Regions from separate parts of the Actinopolymorpha singaporensis genome, predicted to be linked through region 2. Evidence: riboswitches for the same ligand, from Rfam matches in the RefSeq annotation. Region 2 holds a riboswitch; the other holds the start of a gene.
What was found. A riboswitch is a leader RNA that binds a small molecule or an ion and turns the genes downstream of it on or off. The one in region 2 is predicted to bind S-adenosylmethionine.

Region 1: linked by a shared signal. The riboswitch ahead of BLU27_RS05810 (aminotransferase class V-fold PLP-dependent enzyme) and the one ahead of thrC (threonine synthase) in region 2 are both predicted to bind S-adenosylmethionine.

The regions. Positions count from the first base shown of each region.
Region 1 is NZ_LT629732.1:1,255,111-1,270,645, reverse strand. It holds gene BLU27_RS30240 (hypothetical protein) at 39-1,535, opposite strand; SAM riboswitch class IV at 1,714-1,829, shown strand; gene BLU27_RS05810 (aminotransferase class V-fold PLP-dependent enzyme) at 1,869-3,416, shown strand; gene BLU27_RS05805 (cysteine dioxygenase) at 3,604-4,230, shown strand; gene BLU27_RS05800 (rhodanese-like domain-containing protein) at 4,227-4,664, shown strand; gene BLU27_RS05795 (class I SAM-dependent methyltransferase) at 4,738-5,376, opposite strand; gene BLU27_RS05790 (glycoside hydrolase family 6 protein) at 5,459-6,580, opposite strand; gene BLU27_RS05785 (LLM class flavin-dependent oxidoreductase) at 6,837-7,718, opposite strand; gene BLU27_RS05780 (glutathione peroxidase) at 7,737-8,225, opposite strand; gene sigJ (RNA polymerase sigma factor SigJ) at 8,406-9,368, shown strand; gene BLU27_RS05770 (NAD(P)-binding protein) at 9,458-10,714, shown strand; gene BLU27_RS05765 (response regulator) at 10,618-11,307, opposite strand; gene BLU27_RS05760 (sensor histidine kinase) at 11,304-12,722, opposite strand; gene BLU27_RS05755 (ABC transporter permease) at 12,812-13,555, opposite strand; gene BLU27_RS05750 (ABC transporter ATP-binding protein) at 13,588-14,502, opposite strand; gene pdxR (MocR-like pyridoxine biosynthesis transcription factor PdxR) at 14,737-15,535, shown strand, end outside.
Region 2 is NZ_LT629732.1:388,405-403,939, forward strand. It holds gene groL (chaperonin GroEL) at 1-780, opposite strand, end outside; gene BLU27_RS01770 (cold-shock protein) at 1,148-1,348, opposite strand; gene BLU27_RS01775 (alpha-amylase family protein) at 1,662-3,260, opposite strand; gene BLU27_RS01780 (MoaD/ThiS family protein) at 3,323-3,604, opposite strand; gene thrC (threonine synthase) at 3,601-4,881, opposite strand; SAM riboswitch class I at 4,895-5,068, opposite strand; gene BLU27_RS01790 (hypothetical protein) at 5,615-6,196, opposite strand; gene BLU27_RS01795 (alpha,alpha-trehalose-phosphate synthase (UDP-forming)) at 6,424-7,884, shown strand; gene BLU27_RS01800 (P-loop NTPase) at 8,118-9,629, shown strand; gene otsB (trehalose-phosphatase) at 9,653-10,498, opposite strand; gene BLU27_RS01810 (DUF3263 domain-containing protein) at 10,495-10,854, opposite strand; gene BLU27_RS01815 (amidase) at 11,089-12,759, shown strand; gene BLU27_RS01820 (VOC family protein) at 12,785-13,171, opposite strand; gene BLU27_RS01825 (Gfo/Idh/MocA family protein) at 13,499-14,548, shown strand; gene BLU27_RS01830 (alpha,alpha-trehalose-phosphate synthase (UDP-forming)) at 14,919-15,535, shown strand, end outside.

The DNA.
Region 1 (15,535 bases), 870 kb from region 2:
TCCGCCGGTGTCCGCCGGCACCCGCCGGCGCCCCCACGTCAGCCGCGTGCCGGTGTCCGCGACGGCGTACCCCCTACGGTGAGCAGCCGCCCCGCACCCAGCGAGCCCACGGCGGGCAACTCGACCACCCGGACGGAGCGGTCGGCCGCGAGCCTTCGGACCCGCGCCGGTGGGAGCTGGTCCCGTCCGCGCGCGAACACGAGGTACGACACCGGGGCGTTCGGCGGCAGCTCCCCCGAGCGCACCTGTTCGAGGCTCGCGGTCGCGCAGCCGGAGTACCACCCGACCTCGGGCTGGTAGCCGGTCACCACCACACACCGCCTGGTCGGCACGGCGAACCCCGTCGAGTGGCCGACCACCCCGCCGGACTGCACCGCCAGCTCCGCGGCCGCCGCCACCAGCGACTTCCGCTGGCTGGTCACGTCGTGCAGTCCGCGGGCGACGAGCAGGCCGGTCACCGGCATCGTCGCCACCGCACCGGCGGCGAGCGCGCCGAGCAGCAGCCGCGCGCGGGCGCCCGCCCACTCGGCCAGGACTGCCACGCCGGCCAGCGTCAGCAGGAACACCGACAAGAACACGAACCTCGGCTCGCCGTGTGCGGCCAGCCCGAGCGAGACGACGAGCGCGACGGCCGCGAGCACCACGAACACCGTCCGGGTGTCCTCTGGTCGTGGTCGGCGCCGGGCCAGCCGCCATGCCGCGAGCATCCCTGCCACCAGACCGGCGGCCATCACCACCCCGCCCCACGGCCCGGCAAGTTTCACGGGGAACATCCGCACGTAGGTGAGCAGGCCCCCGAGCCCCTCCGGGTGACCGGCGCCGACGGATGCCCGCACCATGCCGACCCGCGACCCGGTAACGCGTTCGGCGGCGACGAGGTGCGGCGCCAGCCCGACCGCCAGCAGCGCGGCCGCGCCGAGCAGACCGCGCCACCGGGCCAGCCAGGCTCGTGGTCCCCAGGCCACGACGGCGGCGAGGGCGAGGGCGAGGATGCCGGCGAGCGCGCCGTACCGCAGGTAGAACGCGCCGAGTGCGAACCCGGCCGCGGCCGGTACCCACCGGTCGCGGCCACCCGCCCGATGGGGTCCGGCACGCCGGGCCGGCACCGCGCCGCCTTCCTGGGCGCGGAGCAGGCAGTACGCCGCTCCGGCGAGTAGCCCGGCGGTCCCGATGTCGGTGAGGAACTCCGGGATCCGGCGTAGGAAACCCGGCCCGGACAGCACGAGCAGGGCGGCCACGATGCCGCGCGCGGGCCCGAGCAGTCCGGTTGCGGCCCAGCAGAACAGCGCGAACGCCAGCAGTGCCAGCAGCAACCCCACGACCCGAACGGACGCCACGCTCTCGTGCACCGCGAGCGCGACGAACCCGAGCGCCGGCAGTCCCGGGGCACGATGGGGCCCCCACTGCGCGCTCGGCGCGCCGGTGAGCCAGGACCGCGCCTTGGCCGCGTAGACCGCCTCGTCGTGCCCGAGGTAGGGGACCGAGGGCTGGAGTGCCGCCCAGACGGCCGCGGTGAGGACGAGGACGCCGACCACGAAAGCCCAGGTCGGAAGCGTGCGCGGAAGCCCACCAGCGCGGCTTGTCCGTAATGCAGACTGTGATTTCAGTATCTGAGACATATCTTCGGCCGTTCCCGACAGCCGTTACTGTGACTTCCGGTCACGAGTGCCAGCAGGAGACTCGTCCACCACGGCCCCTCGCGCGACCCGCGCCGGCCACGTGGTGGGCGGGACTCGCCAGCCCCGGCTTGCTGGCCGGCAACCCTCCTCCGCGGTGGGGTGCCCCGGGTGAGGACCAGGTCGCGCCGACCGGTGCGGCAAGCGCGGGACCCCACGCCCACGGGTCCCCGGAGACCTGTGAGGTGTGTTGTGACTCTTCTGAGTGCCGTGGCCGTCAGGCCCGAACGCCGTACCCCCGACATCCCGCTCCCGTCCTCGGCCGACCGGGTGACGTCCGGTGCCGTTCGTTCCGCTCCGGCGGCCGGCGTGGGTGCCGCTCCGCTGCTGCCCGTGGTGGGCGGCGGCCTCCCGGTGCCGCTGGTCACCGGCGAGACCACGGCGTACGCCAACCTCGACTACGCCGCGAGCGCACCCTGCCTCGCCGACGTGGCCGCTCACCTGGCGCAGGTGGCGCCGTACTACGCGAGCGTGCACCGGGGCGCGGGGTATGCGTCCCGGGTCAGCACCGCGCGCTACGAACATGCTCGTGCCCAGGTCGCGGCGTTCGTGGGAGCACGCGCCGACGACGTGGTCGTGTTCACCCGCAACACCACCGACGCGCTGAACCTCCTGGCCCGGTCCGTGCCCGGCCGCACCGAGGAGGCCGGCGGCGGCCGGGACGACAGGGACGGCACGGGCGCCTCGGACGCCGGCGACGTGCTCTTCCTCGACATCGAGCACCACGCCAACCTGCTTCCGTGGCGACGCGGCCGGCACCGGTGCGTGGTCGCCGGTACGACACAGCGGGCCACGCTGGTCGCCCTGCGGGCCGAGCTCGCCGCCCGGCCGGCCGCGCTGGTCGCGGTCACCGGCGCGTCCAACGTCACCGGCGAGGTGCTTCCGCTCGACGAGATCGTCGCCGCCGCGCACCAGGCCGGCGCCCGCGTCGTCCTGGACGCCGCACAGCTCGCCCCCCACCGGCGGATCGACCTGACCGCCAGCGCCGTCGACTACGTGGCGTTCTCCGGGCACAAGCTCTACGCACCGCTCGGGTCCGGCGCCCTTGTCGGCCGCCGTGACTGGCTGGACGCGGCCCCGGCGTACCTTCCCGGCGGCGGTGCCGTCCGGGAGGTCACCCTCACCGGCACCACCTGGGCGGACGCCCCGCAACGCCACGAGGGCGGCACCCCCAACGTGCTCGGCGCGGCGGCACTCGGCCAGGCCTGCGAGACGCTGGCGGCGCTGCCGGACGGCGCGCTGGCCGCGCACGAGGAGGCGCTGCGGGCCCGCCTGGTCGACCGGCTGGACGCCCTGCCCGGCGTCCGCCGGCACCGGATCTGGCGGGACAGCCCGGACGCGATCGGCGTGGTGGCGTTCAGCGTCGACGGCCACCACCCCGGACTCGTCGCGGCGTACCTGTCCGCCGAGCACGGCATCGGCGTCCGCGACGGGAAGTTCTGCGCGCACCCGCTGCTGTCCCGGCTGGGGGCTCCCGACGGGACGCTGCGGGCTAGCTTCGGCGTGGGCACCACGCTGGCCGACGTCGACCGGCTCGCCGACGCGGTCGAGAACCTTCTGGTGGCCGGGTCGCGGTGGGAGTACGCCGTGGTCGACGGGCGCTGGGAGCCGGTGGGCGATCCCCGGCCGGTGCCGGAGTGGGCGGGCGTGACGGCGGACGGTCCCGACGGCATCACCTCCCTGGGCGGGTTCGCCGGTACCGGCGGCGCGTCGCCGTGCGAGCGCGAGGCCCGGCCGTGACCGGCCGCCTGCTGCCCCTGCTCGACGTCTTCTGGAACGGGCGCCGGGGCGACCACTTCGACCAGCGGTGTCGGTGCGCCGCTGGTCCACCCTGCTGACCTGACCGAAAGGCACGTGCCCGGCACGGGCGTGGGACCAGCGGTTCGAGCAACCCACCGTCGGCTCGACTCGTTCTCCGGAGACACCCATGTCCGCGACATCTCTGAACTTCAGCGACACCTCCGTCCCCTTCACCTCCGTCCCCTTCACCGCCGGCCGCCACGCGGGCGGGCGGTTCACCGTCGACGTACCCAGCGTCGCCTCCGCCGCCGCGCTGGTACGCCGGATCGCCGCCGAGCCGCGACTGTGGCAGGACCGGCTGCGGTTCGGTCACGGCGACGAACGCTGGTACGCCCGCCTCGACGTCGACCCCGACCACGAGGTGTGGCTGATCGGCTGGCTGCCCGGGCAGGGCACCGGCCTGCACGACCACGGCGAGGCGCTCGGCGCGTTCACGGTGGTGCGCGGCGTGCTGACCGAGACCTCCGTCACCCCGGCCACCGTCACCCCGGCCGGCGGCACGACGGTCGGTGGCGGGACGGCCGGTGGCGGGATCCGCCCCGGCACCGTCGTACGTCCCACCCGCCGGCACTTCGCCGCGGGTCAGGTCCGCGGCTTCGGGTACGAGCATGTCCATGACGTCGCCAACTCCGGCGCCGTGCCCGCCGTCAGCATCCACGCGTACGCGCCCGAACTCACCGCCATGACGAGGTACGCCGTGGTGGACCGGCGGCTGACCGTCCTTTCCTCCGACCGCGCAGGAGTCGACTGGTGACCACATCCGTACGCCCGACGCCCGAGCGGGCCGCGCCCGTCCGCCGCACGATCGACGACGTACTCGCGCAGGCGCGCGCCCGGCTGACCCGCCTCAGCCCGCAGCAGGCGTACGACCGGGTGCGGGCCGGCGCGGTGCTGGTCGACATCCGCCCCGGCGAGCAGCGCGCGCGGGAGGGCCACGTCGAGGGTGCGGTGCCGGGCGCGCTGGTGGTCGAGCGGAACGTCCTGGAGTGGCGGTTCGACCCGGCCAGTGAGGCCCGGCTGCCGCAGGCGACGGGGTACGACGTCGAGGTTCTCGTCCTCTGCTCGGAGGGCTACACGTCCAGCCTCGCGGCGGCGGCGCTGCAGGATCTCGGCCTGCACCGCGCCACCGACGTCGAGGGCGGCTTCGTCGCCTGGGCCGCCGCCGGCCTGCCCACCCGGTCCGGCTGACCGGTGCTGCGGGTTCCTGGTCGCGAGCGCGGATTCTTCCGCGGAAGAATCCGGCGGGGGCCGGGGACGCCGGTCAGGTCCGCTGCGCCCAGAACAGGCTGTGCCCGCCGTCGCCCTCGGACACGAACTCCTCGCGGGTGACGGTGAGCCCCGCCCGCGACAGCCACGCGCGGTACGTAGCGGCGTCGGCGTGGCTCCACCACATGGGTGCGCCGAGCCAGTTCTCCTCCGAGCCGGTCCAGGCAGTGTGGCCCGTCGTGGCGAGGAACCAGCCGCCGGGCCGCAGCCACGACGCGATTCGGGCCAGCAGCGCCGGCTGCTCGTCGACCGGGATGTGGATGAGCGCGTAGAGGGAGACGATCGCGTCGAAGGACCCGGGTGGGAACTCCACCACCGACGCGTCGGCCCGCAGGAACGTCGCGCCGGGAACGAGGGCTCGCGCCCGCTCGATCTGGACGTCGCTGAGGTCGACACCGGTGACCGCGTACCCCGCCTCGCTCAACGTCCTGGACACCGGCACCCCGCACCCGCAGCCCAGGTCGAGCACCGCGCCGCCACCCGGGACACGGGCCGTCAGCGCGCTGATCCACTGCGCGTACCGCGGGTCGTCGCCATGGTCACCGCGGTAGGCGTACGAGATCGCGTCGTACCCGCGACGTACGACCTCCTTCGGATCACACTCCGGGTCGGGTCTGGGCCCCAGGGTTGCCACGGCGCACAAGATAGGGGGCCGCGCTCGCGACCACGACCGGTTTTCGGCAGCCGGGGGCCGGGGGCCGGGGAGCAGAGCCGGCTCAACTGGTACGCAGGACCGCCCACAGGTCGGCCCCGCGGCGAAGACCGAGCGCCAGGCCGGGCCGCCAGCCGGGCGGATCGGATTCGGTGAGCAGCGAGTACGCGAGGGCAGGGCTGAACTCGCCCGCCCGCAGGGTCGCGCCGACTCCACACTGCCCGTCGGACTCGCCGGGTGGCCGTGCCCACACCTGCATGTCCAGCCCGTTCGCGCCGCCGAGGCGCGGCACCTGACCGACCCGCTGACCGGGTGGATTGCACCACTGCGCGTCCTCCGTCGGCCGGCCGTTGCGGCTGGTGTCGACGAGGAACCGCGACGAGATCCCCTTCTCAGCGAGCGCGTCGGCGACCGCGTGGCCGTACTCGACGTTCGCGTCCGTGGACCGGTAGTTGGAGACGTTCAGGGCGAAGCCGCGGGCGTTCGCCACGTGCGCCCGGCGCAGCCGCTCGGCCATCTCCTCCGGCGGTACCCAGGCCGCGTGCCCGGCGTCGACGTACACCCAGGTCCCGGGTGACGCCGCGCGGAACCGGTCCACGCCGTACGCGATCAGCCGGTCGTACTCCCGCTGCCACGCCGCCGGGAGGCAGGTCAGCCCGGCGAGCGCGTCGGGTTCGAGGACCACGACCGCGGGCCGGGAGCCGATCCCGGCTGCCAGCCCGTCGATCCAGGAGCGGTACGCCGCCGGGGTGGGCGCGCCGCCCGCGCTGTAACCGCCGCAGTCGCGGCGCGGGATGTTGTACGCCACCAGGATCGGCAGCCGGTGTGTCCGTGCGGCGGCCGTGGCGTACTCCCGCGCCGAGGTGGCGTCGTCCCAGCCGCCCAGGAACCACCTGGCGACCGGGCGCTGCGCGATCCCCTCCGCGATCAGGGACCGGCGCGGGTCGTGCGGGTTGTCGCGCACCCAGGCCGTGGGCTGGCCGTGCGGGTCGACGTAGAAACCGTTGGTACGCGAGACGGGGTTGTCCGTGGTGGGGTGCGCGGCCATCGGCCAGGTGGGACCGTTCGAGGACAGTTCGCCGTTCGTCGGGCTGATCACCACCGCGGTGAACGCCGCCACCGCCAGGATGGCCGCCGCGCCGACCGCCCGCCGCGTACGCCGGCCCGGCCCGAACGGCGCGAGCATCGGCCGCAGCGTCCACCTCAGCCGAGGTCCCAGGCCACGCCTCCACGCCGGGTCCGAGATGTCTCGAAGGCCCATACCGCTCCCCTCGCCGAGCGGGGCGCCCGAGCCGCGCACGGCTGCCCGGCACCACGACCGCCACGGTGGCCAACAGCCGCCAACGTAACGCCGGCCGTCCGGGGTGAGAGCGTGCTTGGACGGAGAGGGGAGGCAGGTTCACCCGAACGGGGGAGCCACCGTCACCCCGTGGCGACCGGGCTCAGGCGCGTTCGGCCGCGACCTGGGCGCGGACGCCGGGGATCACCTCCGCGGCGAACCTCCGCCACTGCTCCGGTTCCTCCGCCCACAACACGAACGTGTCGAAGCCGAGCCCCACGGCGAGGTCGGTGAGCTCGTCCACCCACTGGTCGGCGGGCCCGCGCAGAAGACCCTCCGACCGGCCGCCGGTGAGCGTTCCGGCGACGTTGAGCACCCGGCGTACGTCGGCCGGGCGGCGCCCCGCGGCCAGCGCGGCCTCGTCGATCCGGGCCGCGCCCTCGACCAGCGCGCCGACGTCACCGTCACGGAGGGAGGGCAGCCACCCGTCGGCGGACCGGCCGGTCAACCTGAGCGCACGGGGACCGTGGGCACCGAGCCAGATGCCGATCGGATGCGCGGGCACCGGACCTGAGGTCGCCCCGGCGAGCCGGTGGAACCGGCCCTCGAAGCGCAGGTCGCGCTGCCCGCTCCACAGCAGCCGGATCACCTCGATCGCCTCGCCGAGGCCGGTGATCGCCTCGCCGGGGGTGCGCCGCGTGCCGCCGTACGCCTCGATCGCGTCCCAGAACGCACCGCTGCCGAGGCCGAGCTCGCACCGCCCGCCGCTGAGCACGTCCAGGCTGGCCGCGGCCTTGGCCAGCACCGCCGGTGGGCGCAGGGCGAGGTTGGCCACGTCCGGGAAGACCCGGATCCGCTCGGTGCGGGCGGCGATCATCGCCAGCAGCGTCCAGGTCTCGACGTACCGGCGCTGGTACGGGTGGTCCTGGACTCCGATGCAGTCGAAACCGGCCCGCTCCAGCTCCCGGGCGGTGTCCAGCAGCGGGTCGGCGGCGTTCGGGACCAGGAAGTACCCGAACGCCAGATCCCGTCCGTAGTCGGGCATCCCGCCCCCTCCCGGCGGCTACCTCGGCAGGTTCTGCTCGATCGTCTCCACCAGCTTGGGGTCGTCCGGCTCGGTGCCGGGGCGGAACCGCGCGACGATCTTGCCGTCCGGTGAGATCACGAACTTCTCGAAGTTCCACTGGATGTCGCCGGCCTCGCCCTCGGCGTCGGGCACGGCGGTCAGCTCGTCGTAGATCGGGTGCCGGTTGGGTCCGTTGACCTCGACCTTCTCGTACATCGGGAACGTCACGCCGTACGTCGTCGAGCAGAACTCCTGGATCTCCTCGGCGGTGCCGGGCTCCTGCCCGCCGAACTGGTTGCACGGGAAACCGACGACCGCGAACCCGCGGTCGGCGTACTGCTCGTGCAGCCGCTCCAAACCGGTGTACTGCGGAGTCAGGCCGCACTTGGACGCGACGTTGACGACCAGCAGGGCACGCCCGGCCAGGTCTGCCAGGGATCCGGGTGCACCGGCCAGCGTTCGTACGGGGGTGTCGTAGATGCTCACGCGTGGTCCTTCCGTCGAGGTGGCTCCCGCCGTACCCCCATCAAACCGCAGGACGCCAACCTGCCGAACGCCGCGACCGATCCGCCGGCATGTCACGAACGCCGGACCGGACTCGTCTACGGTCGAACTCGCGGGCGCGCGACGCGCGGCGGCGCGGGATTGCTGACAGGAGAGATGGCCATGACCACGGCGCACGAGCCCGGACCTCCCGGCGAGACCGAATCCCAGGCGGGGAATCCGGTCGACGCCGGCGACCCGACGGCGGTCTTCGACGAGCAGCGGGACCTGCTGTTCGGGGTCGCCTACCGCGTGCTCGGCCGGGCGGTCGACGCGGAGGACGTGGTCCAGGACGCCTGGCTGCGGTGGCGCGAGGTGGACCACGCGAGTGTGCGGGATCCCCGCGCGTACCTCGTCCGCGTGGTGACCCACCTCGCCGTCGACCGGCTGCGCAGCGCCCAGCACCGGCGGGAGACCTACGTCGGGCCGTGGCTGCCCGAGCCGATCCTCACCGCACCCGACATCGCCGACGACGTGGCGCTGGCCGACTCGGTGTCGTTCGGGATGCTGGTGGTGCTGGAAACGCTGTCCCCGCTGGAGCGCGCGGTGTTCGTGCTGCGGGAGGCGTTCGGGTTCTCCCACGCCGAGATCGCCGGCACGCTCGGCCGGTCGGAGGATGCCGTACGCCAGCTCGCCCGGCGGGCCCGTCAGCACGTGGAGGCCCGCCGGCCGAGGTTCGAGACAGATCGGAGCACCCAGCGGGACGCGACCGAACGTTTCCTGGCGGCCGCCAACTCCGGCGACCTGGCCGGCCTGATGGACCTCCTCGCCCCCGACGTCACCCTGCACAGCGACGGCGGCGGCGTTGCCAAGGCGGCCCTGCGCGTCATCGAGGGCGCGGACAAGGTGGCCCGCTTCCTGGCCGGCATCGCCCAGAAGCCGCCACCCGAGCCGCGCACCTACCTCGCATCCGTCAACGGGCGGTTGGCGCTGGTGGTCACCTCGCGCGGGGAGCCGCACAGCGTGTTCTCGCTGGACGTCGTGGACGGCCGGGTAAGCACAATCCACGTGCAGGTCAACCCGGACAAACTGCACGGCCTGCACGACATCGTGCGGGTCGGCGACCCGGTCGGCCTCTGGCCCTGACGAGGCGTGTCACGTCCGGCCGGCGTACCCCGTCGTGCTGGTGTCCGCCCGCGAAGCCACGCGGGCGGCACCTCAACGAAGGGGGAACCATGACGCACCGGACCGACCGCGCCGAGCTCGCGGACCTCACCGTGATCGGTGGCGGACTGGGCGGGCTGGTGGCCGCGGTCGCGGCGGCGGAGGAGGGTGCCCGGGTCCGGCTCCTCGAGGCCCACCGCACGCTGGGCGGCCGGGCGCGTTCGACGGACGAGCCGTACGTCGCGAACGACGGCCCGCACGCCCTCTACCGCGACGGCCTCCAGTGGTCCTGGCTGGCCGAACGCGGGCTGACCGACACGGCTCGCCCGGCGCCGCTGGGTGCGACGTTCCGGCTGCGGTTTCGCCACGACGGCAGGCTGCGCGCGCTTCCGCCCCGGGGCGTACTCGCGGCCGCGGCCCACCGGCGCCTACGGGCACCCGTCGACCAGGACTTCACCAGCTGGGCGACCGGCCGGTTCGGTGACCGGGCCGCGGCCGCGGTGGCTGCCGCCACCGGCGTGACGGTGTACGACTTCGATCCGGGGAGGCTGTCCGCGGCGTACGTCTGGGAACGGTTCCAGCGACTCGTCCGGCCCGGCCGGCCCGCCGCGCGCTACGTTGTCGGCGGCTGGCAGGCACTGGTCGACCGGCTCGCGGCGAGGGCCCGTGACCTGGGCGTCGCCATCGAGACCGGCGCCCGGGTCGACGCCGTACCGACGAAGACACCGGTGATCGTGGCCACCTCGCTGGCCGCGGCCCGGCGGCTGCTCCGCGACCCCGCGCTGACCTGGGAGAGTGGCCGGGCGGTGCTGCTCGACCTGGGCCTGCGTGATCGGCGAGGTGACCCGTTCATCGTGTTCGACCTGGACGAGGCGGGCTTCGTCGAACGCGTCACCGTCCCCGACCCCTCCCTCGCCCCGGCCGGACACTCCCTGGTCCAGGCCCAGCTGCCGCTGCGGCCGGGTGAGTCGAAGGCGGCCGGCCTCGCCCGGCTGGAGTCGACGCTCGACCTGGCCCTGCCCGGCTGGCGGGAGCGGGTGACGTGGCGCCGCGACGCGGTGGCGTCCGGGCGTACGGGCGCGGTGGACCTGCCCGGGACCAGTTGGCGGGACCGGCCGGCGATCGACCGCGGCGACGGCGTCTTCCTCGTCGGCGACCAGGTGGCCGCGCCGGGCATGCTCGGCGAGGTGACGATGGCCAGCGCGAGAACGGCCGCCGAACTGGCGCTCGCTCAGCTTCGCCCGGGGGGCGTGACACGCCCGAGTAGTCCTCGGTCGAACGCGACTGCCACGGCGGCGGCCCGGTCGTTCACCCCGAGCTTGCCGTAGATGTGCAGCAGGTGCGTCTTGACGGTCGCCTCGCTGATGAACAGCCTGGCGGCCGCCTCGCGGTTGGTCGAGCCGCGCGCGATCAGGCCGAGCACCTCCAGCTCCCGCTGACTCAACGGCTCCACGGTCGGACGGCGGACCTGGCCGAGCAGCCGCGTCGCCACCGCCGGGGACAGCACCGCCTCCCCGCGCGCGGCCGCCACCACCGCGCGGAACAGTTCCTCGCGGGGCGCGTCCTTGAGGAGGTATCCGGTCGCGCCCGCCTCGATCGCGGTCACCACGTCGCTGTCGGTGTCGTACGTCGTGAGCACCAGCACCCGGGCCGGCGTACCGGTCTCGGCCAGCCGGGTGATCGCCGTGACCCCGTCCATCACCGGCATCCGCAGGTCCATCAGGACGACGTCCGGCCGCAGCTGCGCCACCAGGCGCACCGCCTCGGCGCCGTCGGCGGCTTCGCCCAGCACCTCGAACCTCGGATCGGCGCCGAACATCCCGTGCAGGCCGTCGCGGACGACGGGATGGTCGTCCACGATCAGCACCCGGATCGGATCAGAGGGTGTCGGCGGCGGGGCCGGCGCGGGCCGGGTCGTCATGGCGTACCACCTGCGTCGATCGCGGGTACGACGGCGGACAGGGCGGTGCCGGCGCCCGGCTCGGACTCCACCTCGAACCGTCCGGCCAGCCGTTGTATGCGTTGCCGCATCGCGGTCAGGCCGTAGTGGCCCGGGCCGGGGTCGGTGTCGGGGTCGGTGTCGGGGTCGGCGCCGGAGGGGGCCTCGCCGTTCGTGGCGGGCACGCTGGTTCGGTCCGGCACCGGGCCGCCGACCTGCGCCGGCACGGCCACCGGCAGCTGACCGGCGAACTGGTCCGGGACGAACCCGATCCCGTCGTCGCGGACGTCCAGCGACACGACGTCCTCCATGTAGGACAGGGTCAGCCCGACCCGCGTCGCCCGGGCGTGCTTGGCGACGTTCGCCAGCGCCTCCTGCGCGGTCCGCAGCAACGCCACCTCCACCTCCGGGTGCAGGGGGCGGGCGGTGCCGGTCGTGGTGACCTCGGCGGTCACGCCGTGCAGGGCCGACCAGCGCCCGGCGACCTCGGCGAGGGCCTCGGGCAGCCGGGCGGTCTCCAGCGCCTCCGGCCGGATCGCCCGCACCGAACGCCGAGCCTCCGACAGGCTCTCCCGGGCCAGCCGGGTGGCGTTGTCCAGGTGCCGCCGCCACGCCTCGACGTCGGCACCGGCACGCGCACCGGCACCCGCGTCGCCCGGTCCCGCCAGGGCCGCCGCCTCGAGCTGGGTGATGATGCCGGTCAGCCCCTGGGCGAGGGTGTCGTGGATCTCCCGGGCCATCCGCTGGCGTTCGTCCAGGATCCCGGCCTCGCGCGCCTGGGTGAGCAGCTGGGTGTGCAGACCGGCGTTCTCGGCGAGGGCGTCCTGCAGCCGCTGGTTGGCCTCGGCCAGCTCGGCGACGGTCCGCCGGCGTTCCTCGTGCTCGCGTTCGTTGACCAGGGCGAAGAAGGTGACCGTGCCGGCGATACCGACGTTGACCACCAGGAGCACGCCGACCGCCGCGAGGTACTCCGGGTCCAGCGTGGGCAGCCCGCCGCCGGCCTGGGAGGCCGCGGCGAGCAGCCCGGTCGCGGCGATCCCGGCGTACCTCCACCGGCCACGCAGGAACGCGCCCGCGTGCACGTATCCGACCCAGACGAAGATCCCGAACCACGGGCTCTGCACCACCAGCGCGGCAGCCAGGACGAGGAAGCCGGCGAAGTAGATGCGGCCGTACGCCGGGCGCTCGGCCAGGGTGGGCCGCCGGGTCAGCCACACGTACACCCACGCGGCGGCCAGGACGGCGAGGCCGACCGAGATCCGCAACGTCGGCCACGAGCCGCCTGCCTGGATGGCAGTGGGCACCAGGGACACGGCCAGCAGGACGTACGGAAGAGCGGAGTAGACCGGGCTCTCCAAGCGCTCCCACGACCGGAGGCTGGACCGCCACGAGGCCATCGGACCGCCTCCTTCCCTGATCACGGCGCTGCCGCTGGGGGATCCACCGGCCCTACGCGCTCGCCGCGCTCCCGCGAGCGTCGCCGGGGTCACTCCCACCGGAACAACCGGGCGGCGACCGCGGCCGCGACCGCGGCGATCGCCGCCATTATCGCCAGCTGGAGCACCTGCGGGCCGCCGCCGGTCCAGGCGTCCTGCAGCGCCTGCACCCCCGGAGGGGCGTACCGACCGAGCGTCACCACCAGGTCGGGCAGCAGGTACCGCGGCAGGAACACCCCGCCGAGGAACATGCACACGAAGTAGATCGGCATCGCGATCGCGGCGACCGCGCGGGTCGTCGGCGCGGTGGCCGCCGCCAGCGTCCCCAGCGCGAACATCGAGCCCCCGCCGACCAGCAGGGCGGCGGCGAAGCCGAGCGGGTGGCGCGGCATCGGCACGTCGAAGGCGAGGTACCCGACGAGCATCAGCAGGCCGACGGCGACCAGCGCGACGACGGCGTTCACCACGAGCTGGGCGGCGAGCAGGTTGCGCGGGTGCACCGGCGTGGTCGACAGCCGGCGCAGGATGCCCTTCTCCCGGTAGCCCGCCAGCCGGGTCGGCATCGTGTTCACCCCGAGCAGGGCGAGCACCAGAACGATCAGCGAGGGCATGAACACGTCCACGAAGCGCATGCCGCCGAACAGTTCGTCCGGCCTGCGCAGGGCGGGGATCAGGCCGAGGACGACGAGGAGCAGCGTGGGGAAGGCGATGGTCAGGACCGCCATCCCGGTCTCGCGGAGGAACAGCTTGGCCTCCACAGCGGTGAGCTTGGCCAGGCCGGACAGGACGGACATGGTTCCTCTTTCTTTCCGTTGTCTCTTGACGGTCAGTTCGACAGGGTCCGGCCGGTGAGCTCGACGAACGCGTCGTCCAGGCTGGCCTGCTCCACCCGGAGGTCGTGGGCGAGGACCTGCTGCCGGGCCAGGGCGGAGGTGACGGCGGCCAGAACGTCACCGGTCCCGGTGACGACCACCAGGTCGCCCGTCCGGCTCACACCGGTCACCTCGGGCAGGTCCGCGAAGACGTCGTCGGGCAGTTTCGTCGACGGCCGGAACCTGATCCGCTGCTCGCCACCTGTGCGGGCCACCAGGCCGGCGGGGGTGTCCACCGCGACCACCCGGCCCGAGTCGATCACCGCCAGCCGATCGCAGAGGCGTTCGGCCTCGGCCATGAAGTGGGTGACCAGCACGATCGTGACGCCGCTGTCGCGGACCTGCTCGATCAGGCTCCAGGTGTCCCGGCGCGCCTGTGGGTCCAGACCGGTGGTCAGCTCGTCGAGGATGGCGACCTCCGGGTTGCCGATCAGGGCAAGCGCGATGGAGACCCGCTGCTTCTGCCCGCCGGACAGCTTCGCGAACGCCGTGTCGCGCTGGCCGGCCAGGCCGAGCCGTTCGGTCAGCTCCCGCCAGTCCGCCGGGGCTCGATAGAAGGAGGCGTACAGCTCCAGTGCCTCCCGCACCCGCAGCCGATCGGGCAGCTCGCTCTCCTGAAGCTGACAGCCGAGGCGTTCGCGGAGAGCGGCGCGATCGCGGTCGCGGCGCGGGTCGAGCCCCAGCACCCGCAGCTCACCGGCGTCGGCGGTCCGCAACCCGCTCACACACTCGACGGTCGTCGTCTTGCCCGCCCCGTTGGGGCCGAGGATGCCGAAGATCTCACCGGCCTCCACCGTCAGCGACACGTCGTCGACCGCGACCTTGTCGCCGTACCGCTTGTGCAGGTGGGACACCTCGATGACCGGCATGGCGCCGCCCTTCGTCGTAGGAGGCCGGACGCTCGGCCGGGTGGGTCCGCGGGATCGTTCCGCGGGAGGTTCTGGCGGTTTCGAGTCTGGCCGTCGTGCGGGGCCGGGCGAATCACCCGACCGGCCAGACCTGCGATCAACCGATCGGTTGATGGCGGCTGCGGGGACGAGTGGCCCGGCCGCCGACCGCCTGCGGATCGCCCGCAGATTGGTTCGGGCGTACGATCCCTGATCATGGCGATCACCCGAGCCAAACTCGCCTGGCACACCCTCCTGGACGTCGAGGGCACCGGCCCGCTGCACGAACGCCTGACCCGGGCCCTGCGGCACGCGATCCGGACCGGGCGGCTCGGCCCCGGCAGTGCGCTGCCACCCAGCCGGGCCCTCGCGGTCGACCTCGGTTGCTCGCGGTGGGTGGTCACCCAGGCGTACGAACAACTCGTCGCGGAGGGCTACCTCACCGCCCGGACCGGCTCGGCCACCGTCGTCCGCACGGACGCGCCCGCCGGTACGCCGGGCGACACGCGGGACGGCACGGGGGACGGTACGCGGGGCGGCACATCGAGCGGATCGGCCGGGTCGAACGGAGCCCGCCCGTACGGCAACCGAACAGCCCAGCCGCCGACCGTCCGGCCGGGCGGTCAGGGTCACGCGACCGGGCCGGCGAGAGCCTCGGTCGGCACGCCCTACGACCTGGCTCCGGGTCTGCCCGACCTGCGTGAGTTCCCCCGCCGCCGGTGGGCCGAGGCCGTACGCACCCAGCTGGCCACCGTGTCGTACACCGATCTCGGCTATCCGCCGCCGGGCGGCGCCCCCCAACTGCGTCAGGTACTCGCCGACTACCTCCGCCGCTGCCGCGGCGCGCATCCGCGGACCGGCGACCTGCTGATCACCGCGGGCGTCACCGACGGGGTGACCCAGCTGGGCCGGCTGCTCCGCGCCGAGGGGCACACCCACATCGGCGTTGAGGACCCGGGCTGGACACGGCTGCGGGAGGCCCTGGAGCGGGTTGGTCTGGAACCCGTCGGGATCC
Region 2 (15,535 bases):
CGTGGCCAGGGCCTCGCCCTCGACGTCCTCGGCGATGATCGCCAGCGGCTTGCCGGACTGCATGACCTTCTCCAGCAGCGGGAGCATGTCCTTCACCGCGGAGATCTTGCCGTTGTAGACGAGAACGTAGGGGTCGTCGAGGACGGCCTCCATGCGCTCGGCGTCGGTCCAGAAGTACGGCGAGATGTAGCCCTTGTCGAAGCGCATACCCTCGGTGAGCTCGAGCTCGAGCCCGAAGGTGTTGCTCTCCTCGACGGTGATGACGCCTTCCTTGCCGACCTTGTCCATCGCCTCGGCGATGATCTCGCCGACGCTCGCGTCGCCACCGGCGGAGACGGCCGCCACAGAGGCGATCTGCTCCTTGGTCTCGACGTCCTTGGCCGCCTGGGCGAGCTGCTCGGTCACCCGGTCGACAGCGGCCTCGATGCCACGCTTGAGGCCCATCGGGTTGGCCCCGGCGGCGACGTTGCGCAGACCCTCGCGGACCAGCGCCTGTGCGAGCACGGTCGCGGTCGTGGTGCCGTCACCGGCCACGTCATCGGTCTTCTTGGCTACTTCCTTGACGAGCTCGGCCCCGATCTTCTCCCACGGGTCCTCGAGCTCGATCTCCTTCGCGATGGAGACGCCGTCGTTGGTGATCGTCGGCGCGCCCCACTTCTTCTCCAGGACGACGTTGCGGCCCTTCGGGCCGAGAGTCACCTTGACGGCGTCGGCGAGGGTGTTCATACCCCGCTCGAGACCGCGGCGCGCGTCCTCGTTGAACGAGATGATCTTGGGCATCTAGCTGGATCCTCCCCCAGGTGGGTGGATGGTCGTGGGTTCGGGTCGACGCCCGCGACGGACGCTTCCCGGCCAGGCCGGGAACCTCGTCGAACCAAACCAAGATGGATTGTCACTCGCGACCTTCGAGTGCTAACACGTGTTTAGCACTCGACCTGGGAGAGTGCAAGCCGAGGGCCGGGGAGGACGGACAAGCCGCCGCCCGGTCGGCACGGACGCGCCGGCCCACTGTCGCGGGGCACACCCCGGGCCTGACGCGGAGGCGCCGAGGGCTTGACGTGGAACTGCCGAGGGTCCGACGTGGACATGCCGGGGGCCCGGACGGATCATCCGCCCGGGCCCCCGGCGTCGCCTTCCGTGGCCTGGCTCAGACCGGGCGCACCTCGTGCGCTTCAAGCCCCTTCGGGCCACGGACGACCTCGAACTCGACGGCCTGCCCGTCGGCGAGGGACTTGTATCCGTCCATCTGGATCTTCGACCAGTGGACGAAGACGTCGTTACCGTCGTCCACCGCGATGAAGCCGTAGCCCTTTTCCGAGTTGAACCACTTCACGGTTCCCTGCGTCATGCCCTCTCCTCAGACCCGTTCGGGTGTCAGACCCGCCCGGCGCGGGCCCGGGTCGTACTCACCGCACCCGTCCCGCGAGGGGAGGTGTTGCGATAGATCCGCGCGCATTCCCACCGTTGGCGGTCGAGCCGTTACGCACGATCATGGCGACCACGGCCGACCATAGCCAAAAACATCACCGGTGTGGAGATGTCTGAACGATCTCCTTTGGGCCAGGTTCGGCCCCCTTGACCAGGCCTCGGAAGCGGAGAGTGAAGGGGCCACCACGGCTACCACCCTGAGTAACAGGCGTCCCGGTATGCGGGACAAAACCTCAGCTGGCCAGCGGAGACGCCCCGAAGGATTCGCCCCAGGCGTAGCCGAGTTCCTCGCCCCCGGAGCGCCACCGTCGCGGCGCCGTCGTCCAGAGCCAGTCCAGCGGCTCGACTCCGCCGGGCTCCCCGCCGTCCAGCGCGAGCCGGACGGCGGCGCGCAGGTCGGCGTCCACCTTCGGCGTGCGGGCAGCCGGGTCCACCGAGACGAACAACGCCGTCCCGGACCGGGCCACCAGGTCGAGGAACTGACGGTTCCTCTCCCAGGGAGTCACCGGCGTGCACGGTACGCAGTCGGCGTCGGCGGCGAAGAAGGAGCCGTGCTGGGCGAGCCGGTACGCGAGCGCGTTGACCCCCATCCGGCGGGTCCGCTCCCAGTCCCGGCCGGAGGTGTCGTCGCCGATGCGCTGCACCTCCACCAGCCCGGCGGCCAGGTGCCCGACGGTGTTGCAGCCGATCACCACCGCGTCACCGGCACCCTCGCGGATCGTCTCGTACAGCCGGAGGAGGATCTCGGCGTTCGTGCGTCCGCGGTCGGCGAAGTGCCACCCGGAGTCGGTCAGCTCCGAACCCATCGCCGGGCCGAAGCGGCCGAATGCGTCGAACGTCGAGAAGTCGTGCTTGACCAGCTCGAAGCCCCAGCCCACCAGCCGGGCGACATCGTCCCGGATGGTCTGCAGGTTGTCGGGCAGGGTGAGGTCGAGCGGCTGCTCCCGCGCCGGGCGCGGGCCGGGCCGAAGTCGCGCCGGGTCGGTCACCGTGGACAGCGCTGCCGGGCGCATCCAGATCCCCGGCCGGGCACCGCGCGCCGCGATGTCCGTGGCGAAGCCCGGCATGTCGTCGAACAGACCGGCGACACCCGCCGTCCACGGGCCTCCCGGGCAGACCCCGCCCGGGCTCCATCCGGCGTCCACGACGCAGAACGGCCGCACCGGATGTCCGTCGGCGTACGACACGATCGTCTCGGCGTCGCGCAGGATCTGCGCCGGGCCGAAGTCGCGGCCGTAGGCGTAGTACCAGTTGTTGGCACCGACCACGGGCTTCACCGGCGGCAACGGGTCGGTGCACATCGCCGCTGTCAACCCGCGCTGGACGGCGTACGGCGAGGCGTTCGCGTCACCGGCCACCTCGACCACCGTGGCCGCGGACAGTACCCGCTTCCCCAGCGACACCGGCCCGCCGCCGTTGCGGACGTCGAGCCACAGGGAGCAGCCGTCCTCGTCGACAGTCCAGGCGCAGAAGGCGTTCGGGCGTACGCGAACGCCCATTCCCGTGGTCGTCGCGGACACCGGGTCGTGCGCGAGCCACGACCACGGCAGCAGCCGCTCGGGCTGGTGGTGACGCCAGGACAGGTCGCCGTAGGAACGTTCCCAGGCGTCGCCGAGGATCAGCGCCGAGGTGGGTACGCGGCGACGCCAGCGGAGCACCACCCAGGACAGGCCGGCGCCCGGGCAGGCCACCGTGACGTCGAGGCCGTACGGCCCCGGCGCCAGCCCGACCTCCACCTCGGCGGTGGTGAACCTGGTGGCACCAGTGGCCCCGGTGGCCCGGCCCGCGTCAAGGCGCGCCTGACGCGGGCCGTCCATGCGTTCGTGCAGCACGAACACCGCGTCCGGAGCCGCGGGTACCGCGGCGGTGACGCCCTCCGTTGCCGGCGGAGAAGTCAGCGGGCACCGCCGGCGACCGCGGGAATCACCGAGACCTGCGTACCCTCCGGGGTCGGCGTGTCCAGGCCGCCGGCGAACCGCACGTCCTCCTCGCCGACGTAGACGTTGACGAACCTGCGGAGCTTGCCCGCGTCGTCGAGCACGCGCGCCCGGATGCCGGGGTAGTTCGCGTCCAGCGACTCCAGCACCTCGGCCAGCGTCTCGCCGTCGGCCTTCACCTCCGACGAGCCGCCGGTGTAGGTACGCAGGATGGTGGGGATCCGAACCTTGACGCTCATGCGAGCCCAGCCTCCGTGAATGCTTCGTACGTCGGGCGGATGGTGGCCTTCGGGCCTACCTTGCCGGCGATGGCGTCCAGGGTCTTCAGCCCGTCGCCGGAGTTGATGATGACGGTCTCGGCGGCCGGGTCGAGGTTGCCGGTACGCACCAGCTTCGCCAGCGTGGCCACGGTCACCCCGCCTGCGGTCTCGCCGAAGATGCCCTCGGTGCGGGCCAGCCGGGCGATGCCGTCCACCACCTCGTCGTCGGAGACGTCCTCGACCGTTCCGCCGGTACGCCGCACGACGTCCAGCACGTAGGGCCCGTCCGCGGGGTTGCCGATCGCCAGCGACTTCGCCAGCGTCTGCGGCTTCACCGGCGCGACCACGTCGTGGCCCGCACGGAACGCCGCCGACACCGGGGAGCAGCCGGTGGCCTGGGCGCCGAAGATGCGGTACGGGGTGTCCTCCACCAGGCCCAGCTCGACCAGCTCGCGGATACCCTTGTCGATCTTCACCAGCTGGGCACCGGAGGCGATCGGGACGACGATCTGTTCGGGCAGCCGCCAGCCGAGCTGTTCGGCGATCTCGTACCCCAGCGTCTTGGAACCCTCGGCGTAGTAGGGCCGGACGTTGACGTTGACGAACGCCCAGGTCTCCTCCTCGCCGGCGATCTCGCTGGCCAGGCGGTTGACGTCGTCGTAGGTGCCCTCGACGGCGACGAGCGTTCCGCCGTACACGGCGGTGGTGAGGATCTTCTGCTGCTCGAGGTTGTGCGGAACCATCACCACGCTGCGGATGCCCGCCCGGGCGGCGGCCGCGGCCACGGCGTTGGCGAGGTTGCCGGTCGACGGGCAGGCCAGCACCTGGAAGCCGAGCTCACGGGCCGCGGTCAGCGCGACGGCGACCACGCGGTCCTTGAAGGAGTGCGTCGGGTTGCCGGAGTCGTCCTTCACCCACAGCCGGGCCAGGCCGAGGTCGGCGGCCAGCCGGTCGGCACGGACCAGCCGGGTGAGCCCGGGCTCGGTGTTGGGAAACGACGCGACGTCTGCCGGCACCGGCAGGAGCTCGCGATAGCGCCAGATGTTGTGCGGGCCTGCGGCGATCTGCTCGCGGGTGACCCGGGGGAAGTCGTAGCCGACCTCGAGCGGCCCGAAGCACTCCGAGCACGCGTAGTGGGCGCCGAGCGGGCTGCTGGCACCGCACTCCCGACATCGCAGTTCGGTGGCGTTCCCGAAGGCGCCGGGGCGGATCGTGTGGGTGCCGGGCGTGGTGCTGTCGGCGTAGGTCGTCGTCATGCGAGGCCTCTCCTCCTCATCTTTCCCGCGTACGCCAGGTCGGGAGGTCTTCCCGGACGTGGAGTCGTGGGCCGGAGTTGGCACCGTGGCCGCCGCGGGGCCTGCATGAACGCGAGACACACTCGTCGGCGGTCGGCCGGTTGCCGGGGCTTCGTCGGGCCGGTCCCTCTGCCCCTCTGGATGAGTTCCTTGTTCAGTTGTGGTGGTGCGGTCGTGCGGCCCCAGCCGGGGCAGGCAGCGACGTCGGTCGCGCCCCCGCCTGCGGGCGAGCCTAACGGGTAGGTCCGGGCGAACGTCGGCAGCGTTCAGAATGCGAGACGAGCCGTCCGAATGGAGGACAACCCGGACTCATCGGGCCGGCGTGACCCCTGCCGTGACCCCTGCCGTGACCCCTGCCGTGACCCCTGCCGCGACCCGCCGGGGCGGTGCCACCTCGGCCGGGTTCGGCGAACCGTCGCTCAGCGCGGCGGCGGCCGCCTGGGCGGGCGGCGGGTCGAGTTCGCCTTCCTCGGTGAACAGCCAGGTGTTGGCACCCAGAGCGGCCTGCCGGGATCCGTCCGGCGTACTGAAGACTCCGCTCTGGTATCCGAAGACCGCATCGTCGTGCCCCCAGACGACCCACCGGGCACGCAGGCCAGCCGTACCGGGAACAACCCCAGGCCGTAGCCGAACTCCCCGGTGTCAGTCATCTGTGCGAGCTGCGCCTTGGGGTGCTTTACATCGCCAGGTGGTGTCAAGCGCGCTTTACATCCGTACCGGGCAGGAGCCGCAGGTAGGCCGGCGCGGCGTCGGGCACCAGCACCCGGAGAGCCAGTTCGCGCACCGCGGCCTTCGGTACGAGGAACGCGGTCACGACGTTCTGCGTCTCCCGGGCGGGAACCGGGCGCCGCAGGAACCGCCCGGTGTGCCGGAAGCAGCCGATCGCCGAGTACTCGACCTGCCGGCGGATGTCGCTGACGAGTACGCCTGCGGGGTGCCAGGTGTTGCCTCGTCCGTCGGCGGCGGAGAATTCGCACATCTGGATCCGGCGGCCGGCGGCGGCGTCTCGTGGAGTGACCGTCAGGGCGACGTACACGGCCGTCCAACCGGTCGGTATCCGGAGCGGGTGCCGCGGCGCGCTCGGGGCGAACGTCGTCAACCGCCACACGGCACCCGCGTACTCAGCCGGCCGGCCGAAGGCGACCGTCCGCGCCTGCCGCATCACCGGCTCGCCCGGGTGGCCGGCCGCCACGACGTCCGTCACCGCCGCGAGCGGGAGCAGCAGGGCGAACGCCAGCAGATACCGCGCGTGGACGGCGTACCGCCCGGATACCACCGGCGGTTGGCGTACGACAGAAAGCCCACGGCTCAACACATTTCGCGCTGCCACACTGCAGATGTGCCCGGTCGTCGCACCGCCGACCCGCCCGCGCAGGGCTTTGTAACCCAGCGCCGGGACGATCCGGGCGCAACTCCCCCTCCCAGAACGCGACCAACCGTCCCACACTCCCGACTGGCCTGAACGACGGATCGACCACGGCACAGGGCCTAGGCTCTGTCGCCATGGCGAGCGAACCGAGCAAGAGCGTCCTGCTCGCCTCCAACCGGGGCCCGGTCTCGTTCCGGCAGGACGACGCCGGCAGGCTCCACTGCGTCGGAGGCTCCGGCGGACTGTCGTCGGCACTCGCGGCGATCCCCCCGCAGGAGGACGCACTGTGGGTCGCGGCCGCACTGTCCGACGCGGACCGGCTCGCGGCCAGGTCGGCACCGTCCGGCAGGTTGGACGCCGCGGGCTATGACACCGGGACGATTCCGGTCCGGTTGCTCGACATCGAGCCGCTCACCTTCGCCCGCGCGTACAACGGCATCGCCAACTCCACGTTGTGGTTTCTGCACCACCTGCTGTTCGACACCGCGAACGCGCCCCTCTTCGACCGGAGGTTCCGCCGGGAGTGGGCGTCCTACGTTGACTACAACACCGCGTTCGCGCAGGCGCTCGCCGAGGAGGCCGCGCCGGGCGGGCGGGTACTCATCCAGGACTACCACCTCACCGTGGCGCCGCGACTCCTGCGCACCCGCCGGCCTGACCTCGCCATCGGCCACTTCTCCCACACCCCTTGGGCGCCGCCGGACTACTACCGGCTGTTGCCCGACGACGTGGCTGTCTCTCTCCTCGAGGGGCTGCTGGCCGCTGACCACGCAGGGTTCCTCACCGAGCGGTGGGCGCGGGCGTTCCTGGCGTGCTGTGAGTCCGTACTCGACGCGCGGGTCGACTGGGCTCACAACACCGTGGAGTACGCCGGCCGGCGCACCGTCGTGGGAGTGCATCCGCTCGGCGTGGACGCCGGCGCCATGCAGGCCCGGGCCAACGCACCCGACGTGTGGGCCCGGATGGCGGGGCTGCGCGCCCAGGTCGGTGACCGCCTCCTGTTGGTTCGGGTCGACCGGGCCGAGCTGAGCAAGAACATCGTGCGAGGGTTGCTGGCGTACCGCGAACTGCTGCGCCGCCGTCCGGAATGGCAGGGGCGGGTCGTCCACGCGGCGCTGGCCTATCCGAGCCGGCACGACATTCCGGAGTACCGCGAGTACTCCGCCTCGGTGCAGCGGGTCGCCAAGGAGATCGTGGACGAGTTCGGCAGCGCGGACTGGGACCCGCTCGTGCTGGCCGTCGACGACGACTATCCGCGCTCGCTCGCGGCGTACCGCATGGCCCACGTCGCGGTCGTGAACCCGATCCGGGACGGCATGAACCTCGTCGCCAAGGAGATCCCGATCGTCTCCGACAACGGCTGTGCACTGGTGCTGTCGCGGGAAGCCGGCGCCGCGGTCGAACTCGGCGACGCGGCGTTCCTGATCAATCCGTTCGACATCGAGGAGACCGCCGAGGCGATGCACGCCGCACTGTCGCTGAGTGGTGCGGAACGCCGCACGCGGTCGGCGCTGCTGGCGGAGTCGGCGGGCAGCCACCCACCGCGCAGTTGGCTGGCCGAGCAACTCGACGCCCTGGGGTCCCACGCAGGCTGAGCGGCCGTGGGTGCCGGCGGAGAGCAGCCGCGCGACCGGCAGTGCGTGGAGGCCGTCCGCCGAAACGTCACCCGAAATCGCCTGGTTCGGAATCCGGCGATTGTCCGCTCTGCCCGCTGGAGAGCATTCCCTACCGAATGCGCGATATCCGAGACCCGCTGAGCAAGCCGGGGTTGACGGGCGGTTCCTGACGCCCGGATACCGGCCGCCGCAAACCTGGAAAGGCGACCGACGTGAGCAGCTCTATCAACCGGCGCGGCGCGGTGCGTGCCGCCGGGCGGCCGGCAGGCATGGTCGTCTTAGCCGCCGGCGTCGGCCTGGCCGCCGCGTTCGCCCTCACCACCTGGGTGACGCCGACGTTCGAGGCCCGGTCGTCGATGACGGTGGCGGCGTACTCGTCGGCGAACGCCGGCCGGCCCGCACCTGCCGAAGGCACTCCGGAAGCCGGCGTGTACGACCCCATCCTGTCCCAGGGCGCGGTGGCCACGGTCGCCCGGCTTGCCGAGTCGGAAAGGGTCGCTCACCTCACCGCCGCCCAGGCCGGTGTCCCCGTCGGCGCGGTGACGGGTCACCTGCACGCTAGCTACCAGCCGGGCGTCCAGGTCGTCACCCTGACCTCCGACGCGAAGACCTCCCGGCGGGCCGTCGCCATCGTCAACACGGCGGCGACCGTCCTCCGCGGTCAGGTCGGGGCCGCCCGGCCGTTCGGTAGCAACGCGGCCTTGACAGTGAGCCCCTGGGACCGCGCGGCGACGTCCACCACCGCAGTGCCCAGCAACCTGCCCCGGAACCTCTTGCTGGGCGGGCTCGCCGGACTCCTCGCCGGCCTGGTGATCGTTGTCGTACGCCGCCGCACCGACAGCACGCTGCGGTCCACCGACCAGATCGAGCGTGAACTCCAGGTCGGCATCCTCGGCACCCTTCCACGTGTGCCCGGCCGGCAACGGCGCAAGGGAGCACTCGGCGCCTGGCGTCGCGGGCGGGTTGCCCGGCCGGTGCGGTCAGCGGTCGCCGCCCTGGCTCCGCTCACCGACATACCGGATCGGCGGCTGCTGGTCACCAGCGCCTACCAGGACGACGGCAAGGCGTTCGTCAGCGCCCTGATCTCGCTCGCACTCGCCGAGCAGTACTACCGCGTGACGTTGGTCGAGGCCGACCTGCAATGTCCCGTCGTGGGCGCACACTTCCCGGGCGGCGGCGAGTTCACCGTCCAGCAGCTCATGTCGAAGCCGGAGAAGCTGTTGTCCGCCCAGGGGCCGCTGCGGGTCGTGTCGGCCGACGAGTGCGACCCCGAGCTCAGCCGCGCGCAGCTGCGCAGTGTCGCCTTCCGGGACTTCCTGACCTCTACTCGCGAGCACAGCGACGTGCTCGTCCTCGACGGTCCGCCGGTCCTCGTCGGCGCGGGACTGTCCGCCCTGGCCGCGGAGTGCGACGCCGCGGTGGTCGTCGTACGCGCAGGTTCCACCGGCGTCGCCGAGGCCCGCCGGGCGATTCAGGTCCTCGACCGGCTGCAGCTGCCGATCGCCGGCATCGTCGTCGTCGACGCCCGGGACGAGGGTGGCCGGACGGGGTACCGCTCGGGGACCGCACCGACCTACGCGCCGGCGCCTGCTCCCCTCCCGGAGGCATCGCCCATGATGCCCTCACCCGCTACGAGCGACGCCGACTCCGACTCCGACGGCGAGCGGTACGCCAGTGCAGACGACGAGGCCGACAGGCGAGCCCGAAGCGCCCGGTACTCCTGACCAACCGGCCGTTGAGTGGGCCGTCAGGCGCCCAGCGTGTCCGCGAGCGTGTCCAGGAAGGCCGCCACCGCCGGCGGGCCGTCGAGCACCAGGTCGGCCCGGTCGGCGAGCGCGGTCACCTCCGTCGACCCCGAGCACACCTTCAGCCCGGCGACGCCGCGTGAACGCAGCTCCTCGACCGTGTCATAGGCCGGCAGGTCGCCGAGGTCGTCGCCGGTGTAGGCGACGGCGCGGGGACCCACCTCCTCGGCCAGCTTGCGGAGCGCGGCTCCCTTGTCCATGCCGCCGGGCTTCAGCTCGAGCACCATCCGGCCGGGCTGGGCTTCCAGGTCGTGGGCGCGGGCAAGCTCGGTGAGCCGGTCGGTGAGGAGTTCGGTCGCGGCGGCCGGGTCGGCGGTCTGGCGTACGTGGACCGCGACGGCCCGGCCCTTGTCCTCCACGCGGGTGCCGTCGGGCGCACCCCACTGGCGCAGCAGGTCCGGCAGCGCGCGGCGGACCTCCTCGACACCGGGAGCCGGCGGGGGTGCGGTGATCTCACCGGTGCGGGCGTCCCAGCGTTCCTCACCGTAGTGGCCGACGACGAGCAGGCCGGCGAGCTCGGGGACGTCTGCGAACCCACCCAGCCGGACGACGACCTCGGCAGGCCGCCCGGTGACGATCGCGAGCGCCCGAAGATGCGGGGCGAGGCGGCGCAGCGCGGGGAGCACCGCGGGGTGGGCGAAGGCGCGTTCGGGGTCGTCGACGATCGGCGACAGCACGCCGTCGAAGTCGAAGGCGAGCATCGACCGCTCGGGATGCTCGACGATCGCGCGTAGGGCGGCCTCGCCCTCGGGCGTGGCGGGCGTCGGCAGGGTGTCCGGGGAGGTCACCCGTCGACGCCGAGACGCCGTGCGGCGCGGGCCCGCTGACGACTGGAACGCAGCCGGCGGAGGCGCTTGACGAGCAACGGGTCGAACGCGAGAGCCTCGGGACGGTCGATCAGGGCGTTGAGCACCTGGTAATAGCGGGTGGCGGACATCCCGAACTGGTCGCGGATGGCCTGCTCCTTGGCACCGGCGTACTTCCACCACTGGCGCTCGAAGGAGATGATCTGCTGGTCGCGCTCGCACAACCCGGAGGCGGTGCGGGAGTCGACGTCGGTGGTCGACTCAGCGGGCGATCCGGTCGACGACTCGTCGGAAACGCCGGCAGCGATCTTCGGGGCCGGCTCCATCGCAGCGTCCATACCCAGGCATCCCTCCTCGGCGATCAGCGACGACTGACATCGTACGACCGAAGCACATCGATGTCATTCAGCGCCACCGCGCGATCATGGCGTGTTCTTCGTGGGTTCTGTCGTACCGCACAGCACCGACAAGTCGGCCCGAACAGTTACCAACCCGGCCATCGGGCCGTCCCCGGAGCGCCTTGTCCATCTCGTCGGCCAGCGAGATCGCGCCGGGCACGGCACCATTGCCGGGTGTCCGCCGCCGCTCCGTCACCCGGCTCCGCCGCTCCGTCACCCGGCTCCGCCGCTCCGTCACCCGACCCCGCCGTCCGGCCGCTCGATCCGTCGCCGTCGACGGCCGAGGCCGCCGCGCTGAACGCCGCCGAGTTGCGCGACCGGTACGCCACCGGCGCGACCTCCGCGGCCGAGCACGTCGCCACGCTGGTGCGCCGGATCGAGGAGATCGACCGGTCCGGTCCCACCCTGCGGTCGGTGCTCGCCGTCGACCCACACGCCGTCGACCGTGCGGCCGAACGCGACGCCGAGCGTGCTCGCGGCCGGGTCCGGGGTCCGCTGCACGGCGTCCCGGTGCTGGTCAAGGACAACATCGACACCGCAGACACCGCAGACACCGCGGAGACCACGGACGCCACAGGTTCAGGCGACGGGCGAACCCCCGGTGCGCTGCCGACCACCGCCGGGTCGCTGGCACTCGCGGGCGTCCCGACCCCTGCCGACGCTCCCCTGGTCGCCGCCCTGCGCGCGGCCGGAGCGGTCGTCGTCGGCAAGGCCAACCTGTCGGAGTGGGCCAACTTCCGTTCCGGCTCCTCGACGTCGGGCTGGAGCGCCGTCGGCGGGCTCTGCGTCAACCCGCACGCCCTCGACCGTTCGGCCGGTGGGTCGTCGTCGGGTTCGGCTGCGGCGGTCGCGGCCGGGCTCGCACCGCTCGCGGTCGGCACCGAGACCGATGGTTCCATCGTGTGCCCGGCGGCCCTGTGCGGTGTCGTGGGCATCAAGCCCACCGTCGGGCTGGTTTCCAGGACGGGCGTCGTCCCGATCTCCCACAGCCAGGACACCCCCGGGCCGATTGCCACCACGGTCGCCGACGCCGCGCTGCTGCTCGGGGTGCTGGCGGGCAGCGATCCCGACGACGCTGCCACCATGCGGTCAGGACGCGTGGCGTACTCCGACTACACGAGGTTCTGCCGGCCCGACGGGCTGACCGGCGCCCGGATCGGCGTCCCGCGCGCGGGCCTGTGGGGTTACAGCGCGGCTGCGGACGCGCTCGCCGAGGAGGCCGTGCGACTGCTGGCCGCCCGGGGCGCCACGATCGTCGACCCCGCCGACCTGCCCAGCGTCGACGAGATCCGCGAGAGCGACGCGGAGCTCACGGTGTTGAGTACGGAGTTCAGGGCCGACCTGGAGAGCTACCTCACCACCCGCCGGCCGGGAGGGCCGCGCACGCTGGCCGAACTCGTCGCGTTCAACACCGACCACGCCGACCGCGAGCTGACGTACTTCGGCCAGGACCGCTTCGAGCGCGCCCTGGCCACCCGTGGCCTGTGCGACCCGGTTTACGTCGACGCGCTGCGCACCTGCCGCCGGCTCGGCCGTACGCACGGCATCGACGCCGCACTCGGCGCCGGCCGGCTGGACGCGCTGGTGACGCCGGCCTATCCCCCGGCCTGGAAGATCGACCTGGTCAACGGCGACCAGCTTTCCGGTGCCTGCACGACCCCGGCGGCGATCGCCGGATACCCCATGGTCACGGTGCCGTGCGGCGCGGCGGACGGCCTGCCGGTCGGGCTGGCGTTCGTGGGTACGGCGTGGAGCGAGCCGACGTTGATCAGGCTGGCGTACGGGTTCGAGCAGGCACTGAGGTGGCGGGCGCGGCCGGCGTACCGGCCGGCCCGGATCGGCTGACCGCGCCCCCAGCCGACGCCCGACCTCAGCAGGCGCACAGGCAGAAGGGGTGCCCCACCGGGTCCAGGAACACCCTGAACGTCGTGCCCGGCTGGTGCTCGGCCTTGCGCGCTCCCAGGGCGAGCACCCGTTCCTCGGCCGCGTCCAGGTCGGTGACCTCGACGTCGATGTGGGCCTGCTGCGGACGCTCTCCGCCGGGCCAGGTCGGCGGCGCCCAGTCCTCGGCCTGCTGGAAGCTCAGGTGGTTGCCGCCCTCGAAGTGCAGCTCCACCCAGTCGTCCTCGCTGGTGTCGAGCTTCCCGCCGAGCACCTGGGCGTAGAACTCGCCGAGCGCCCTGGGGTCCGGGCAGTCGAACGCGACCGTGCCGAGCGTGCCGACGGGGCCGGAGTCGGGGTTGGTGGTTCCGGTCATGAGATCTCCTGAGGACGTAGGTACGTGACTCGGGCGATGGCGTACGCCTGGAATCGGGGTCGTACGCGTCACCTGCATTCGGATTATGGTGGTCACGCACGTCGACGCGCAACCGGTATAGCTGTTTTGCCGGTGTCGTAGTCCCCACGCCGTCGTCAGGGGTCGCCTGCCCGTCAGGCCGTTACCGGACGGCCGCCGCTACCGGCGCCAACCGTCGGCACCTACCTCCCACGCCCGACCAGTAGCGTCGGAGTCCAGCCGCGCCTCGACCCCGCCGGCCGAAGACCGGCCGGGACGACCGGGAGGCAGCCGAGAGGAAAGGGAGCCATGCAACCCCGACTTCGCTGGGGCATCGTCGCCACCGGGAACATCGCCGGCGTCTTCGCCCGCGAGCTCGCCCTGTTGCCCGACCACGAGGTGGTGGCGGTCGGTTCCCGCAACCTCGACCGTGCCAAGGCGTTCGCGCAGGAGTGGGACATCCGCCGGGCGTACGGCTCCTACACCGAGGTGGCCGAGGACCCGGAGGTGGACGTCGTCTACGTCGCCACCCCGCACTCGGACCACCTGGCCACCACCCGGCACGCGCTGGAGAGCGGCAAGGCCGTGCTGTGCGAGAAGGCCCTGACCGTCAACGCGGCCGAGGCCCGCCAGTTGGTCGACCTGGCCCGCAAGCACGGGCAGTTCCTGATGGAGGCCATGTGGATGCGGTGCAACCCGCTCCACCTGCGCCTTCGCGAACTCCTCGACGCCGGCACGCTGGGCGAGCCGCGGTCGGTGCACGCCACCCTCGGCTTCCTCGCCGACTACGACCCGGACGACCGGCTGTTCGCGCCCCACCTTGCCGGTGGCTCGCTGCTGGACGTCGGCATCTATCCGGTCAGCCTCGCCCACCACCTGCTCGGCGCGCCCGACACGGTGCGAGCCACCGGAACGCTCGCCCCCACCGGCGTCGACGCGACCGCCGGACTCCTCCTCGGGTACGCCGGAGGCGCGGTGGCCACGCTGACCGGCTCGCTGGCCGGGCCGCTCCCGAACACCGCGTACGTCAGCGGTACGGAGGGCTGGGTGGAGATCCCGGCCGACTTCCAGGCCGCCGACCGGCTGGTCGTCCACCACCCGGACAAGGAGCCCGAGGAGGTCACGGTCGACCTGCTCGGCGTCGGCTACACCTACGAGGCCGAGGAGGTGGCCCGGTGCCTGCGCGCCGGGCTGCTGGAGAGTCCGCTGGTGCCCTGGGCGGACAGCATCGCGGTGATGGAGGTGCTCGACGCCGCCCGCGCGCAGGTCGGCGTTCGGTATCCGAACGACGAGCCGATCGCCGGGCAGGGCGGCGAACCGGACCGCCGGAACACCACCGGCAACGGCGACTCCGCGTAGCTCGCTGCTTCCGGAAGGTCGGGAACAGGCGGGTCGTCACCGACGGCTCGGCCACCCGCCGTCGCGCCCGTAGGGTCGAAGAGAGAAGTTCGCACCGCCGATCGAGGGAGTTGTCCCCGTGCCCACTGAGTCACCCGCCGAGTCGTCCACGTCCGAGTCCCCCGCATCCGGGTCGTCCGTAACCGGAGGCAGCGGTGCCGAGGCGGCCGTTGCCTCCGAGTCGGCGGCAGACGCCGCGAGCGAGGCGGCGACGGACGCCGCTGCCCGTGCCGCGAAGTCGGCCCCGGCGCCGAAGGGCCGCTCCCGCACCTCCACCAGGGCGGCGGGCTCGAAGGGCGGTTCCGGCAGGTCGGCCCGGTCGGCGTTCGTTGTGGTCGCCAACCGGCTGCCCGTGGACCGCGTGGACACCCCCGACGGCAGTACGCAGTGGCGGCGCAGCCCCGGCGGGCTCGTCACCGCGCTCGACCCGGTGATGAAGGCGAACAAGGGCGCCTGGATCGGCTGGGCCGGGTCCACCGAGGAGGCACCCGAGCCGTTCGACGAGGCCGGCATGCACCTCGTGCCCGTCCCGCTGTCGGCCAAGGAGGTCGAGGAGTACTACGAGGGCTTCTCCAACGCCACCCTGTGGCCGCTCTACCACGACGTGATCGCACCGCCGGTCTACCGCCGCGAGTGGTGGGAGGCGTACGTCAAGGTCAACCGGAGGTTCGCCGAGGCGGCGGCCGAAACGGCCGACGACGGCGCGCTGGTGTGGGTGCACGACTACCAGCTCCAGCTCGTACCGGAGATGCTCCGCGCCCTGCGCCCGGACCTGCGGATCGGCTTCTTCCTGCACATCCCGCTGCCCCCGGTGGAGTTGTTCGCCCGGCTGCCGTGGCGCCAGCAGATCCTGCGCGGCCTGCTCGGCGCGGACCTGGTCGGCTTCCAGCGTCCCGGCGCCGCGTCCAACTTCCTGCGCCTCACCCGGCGGCTGCTCGGCTACCAGAC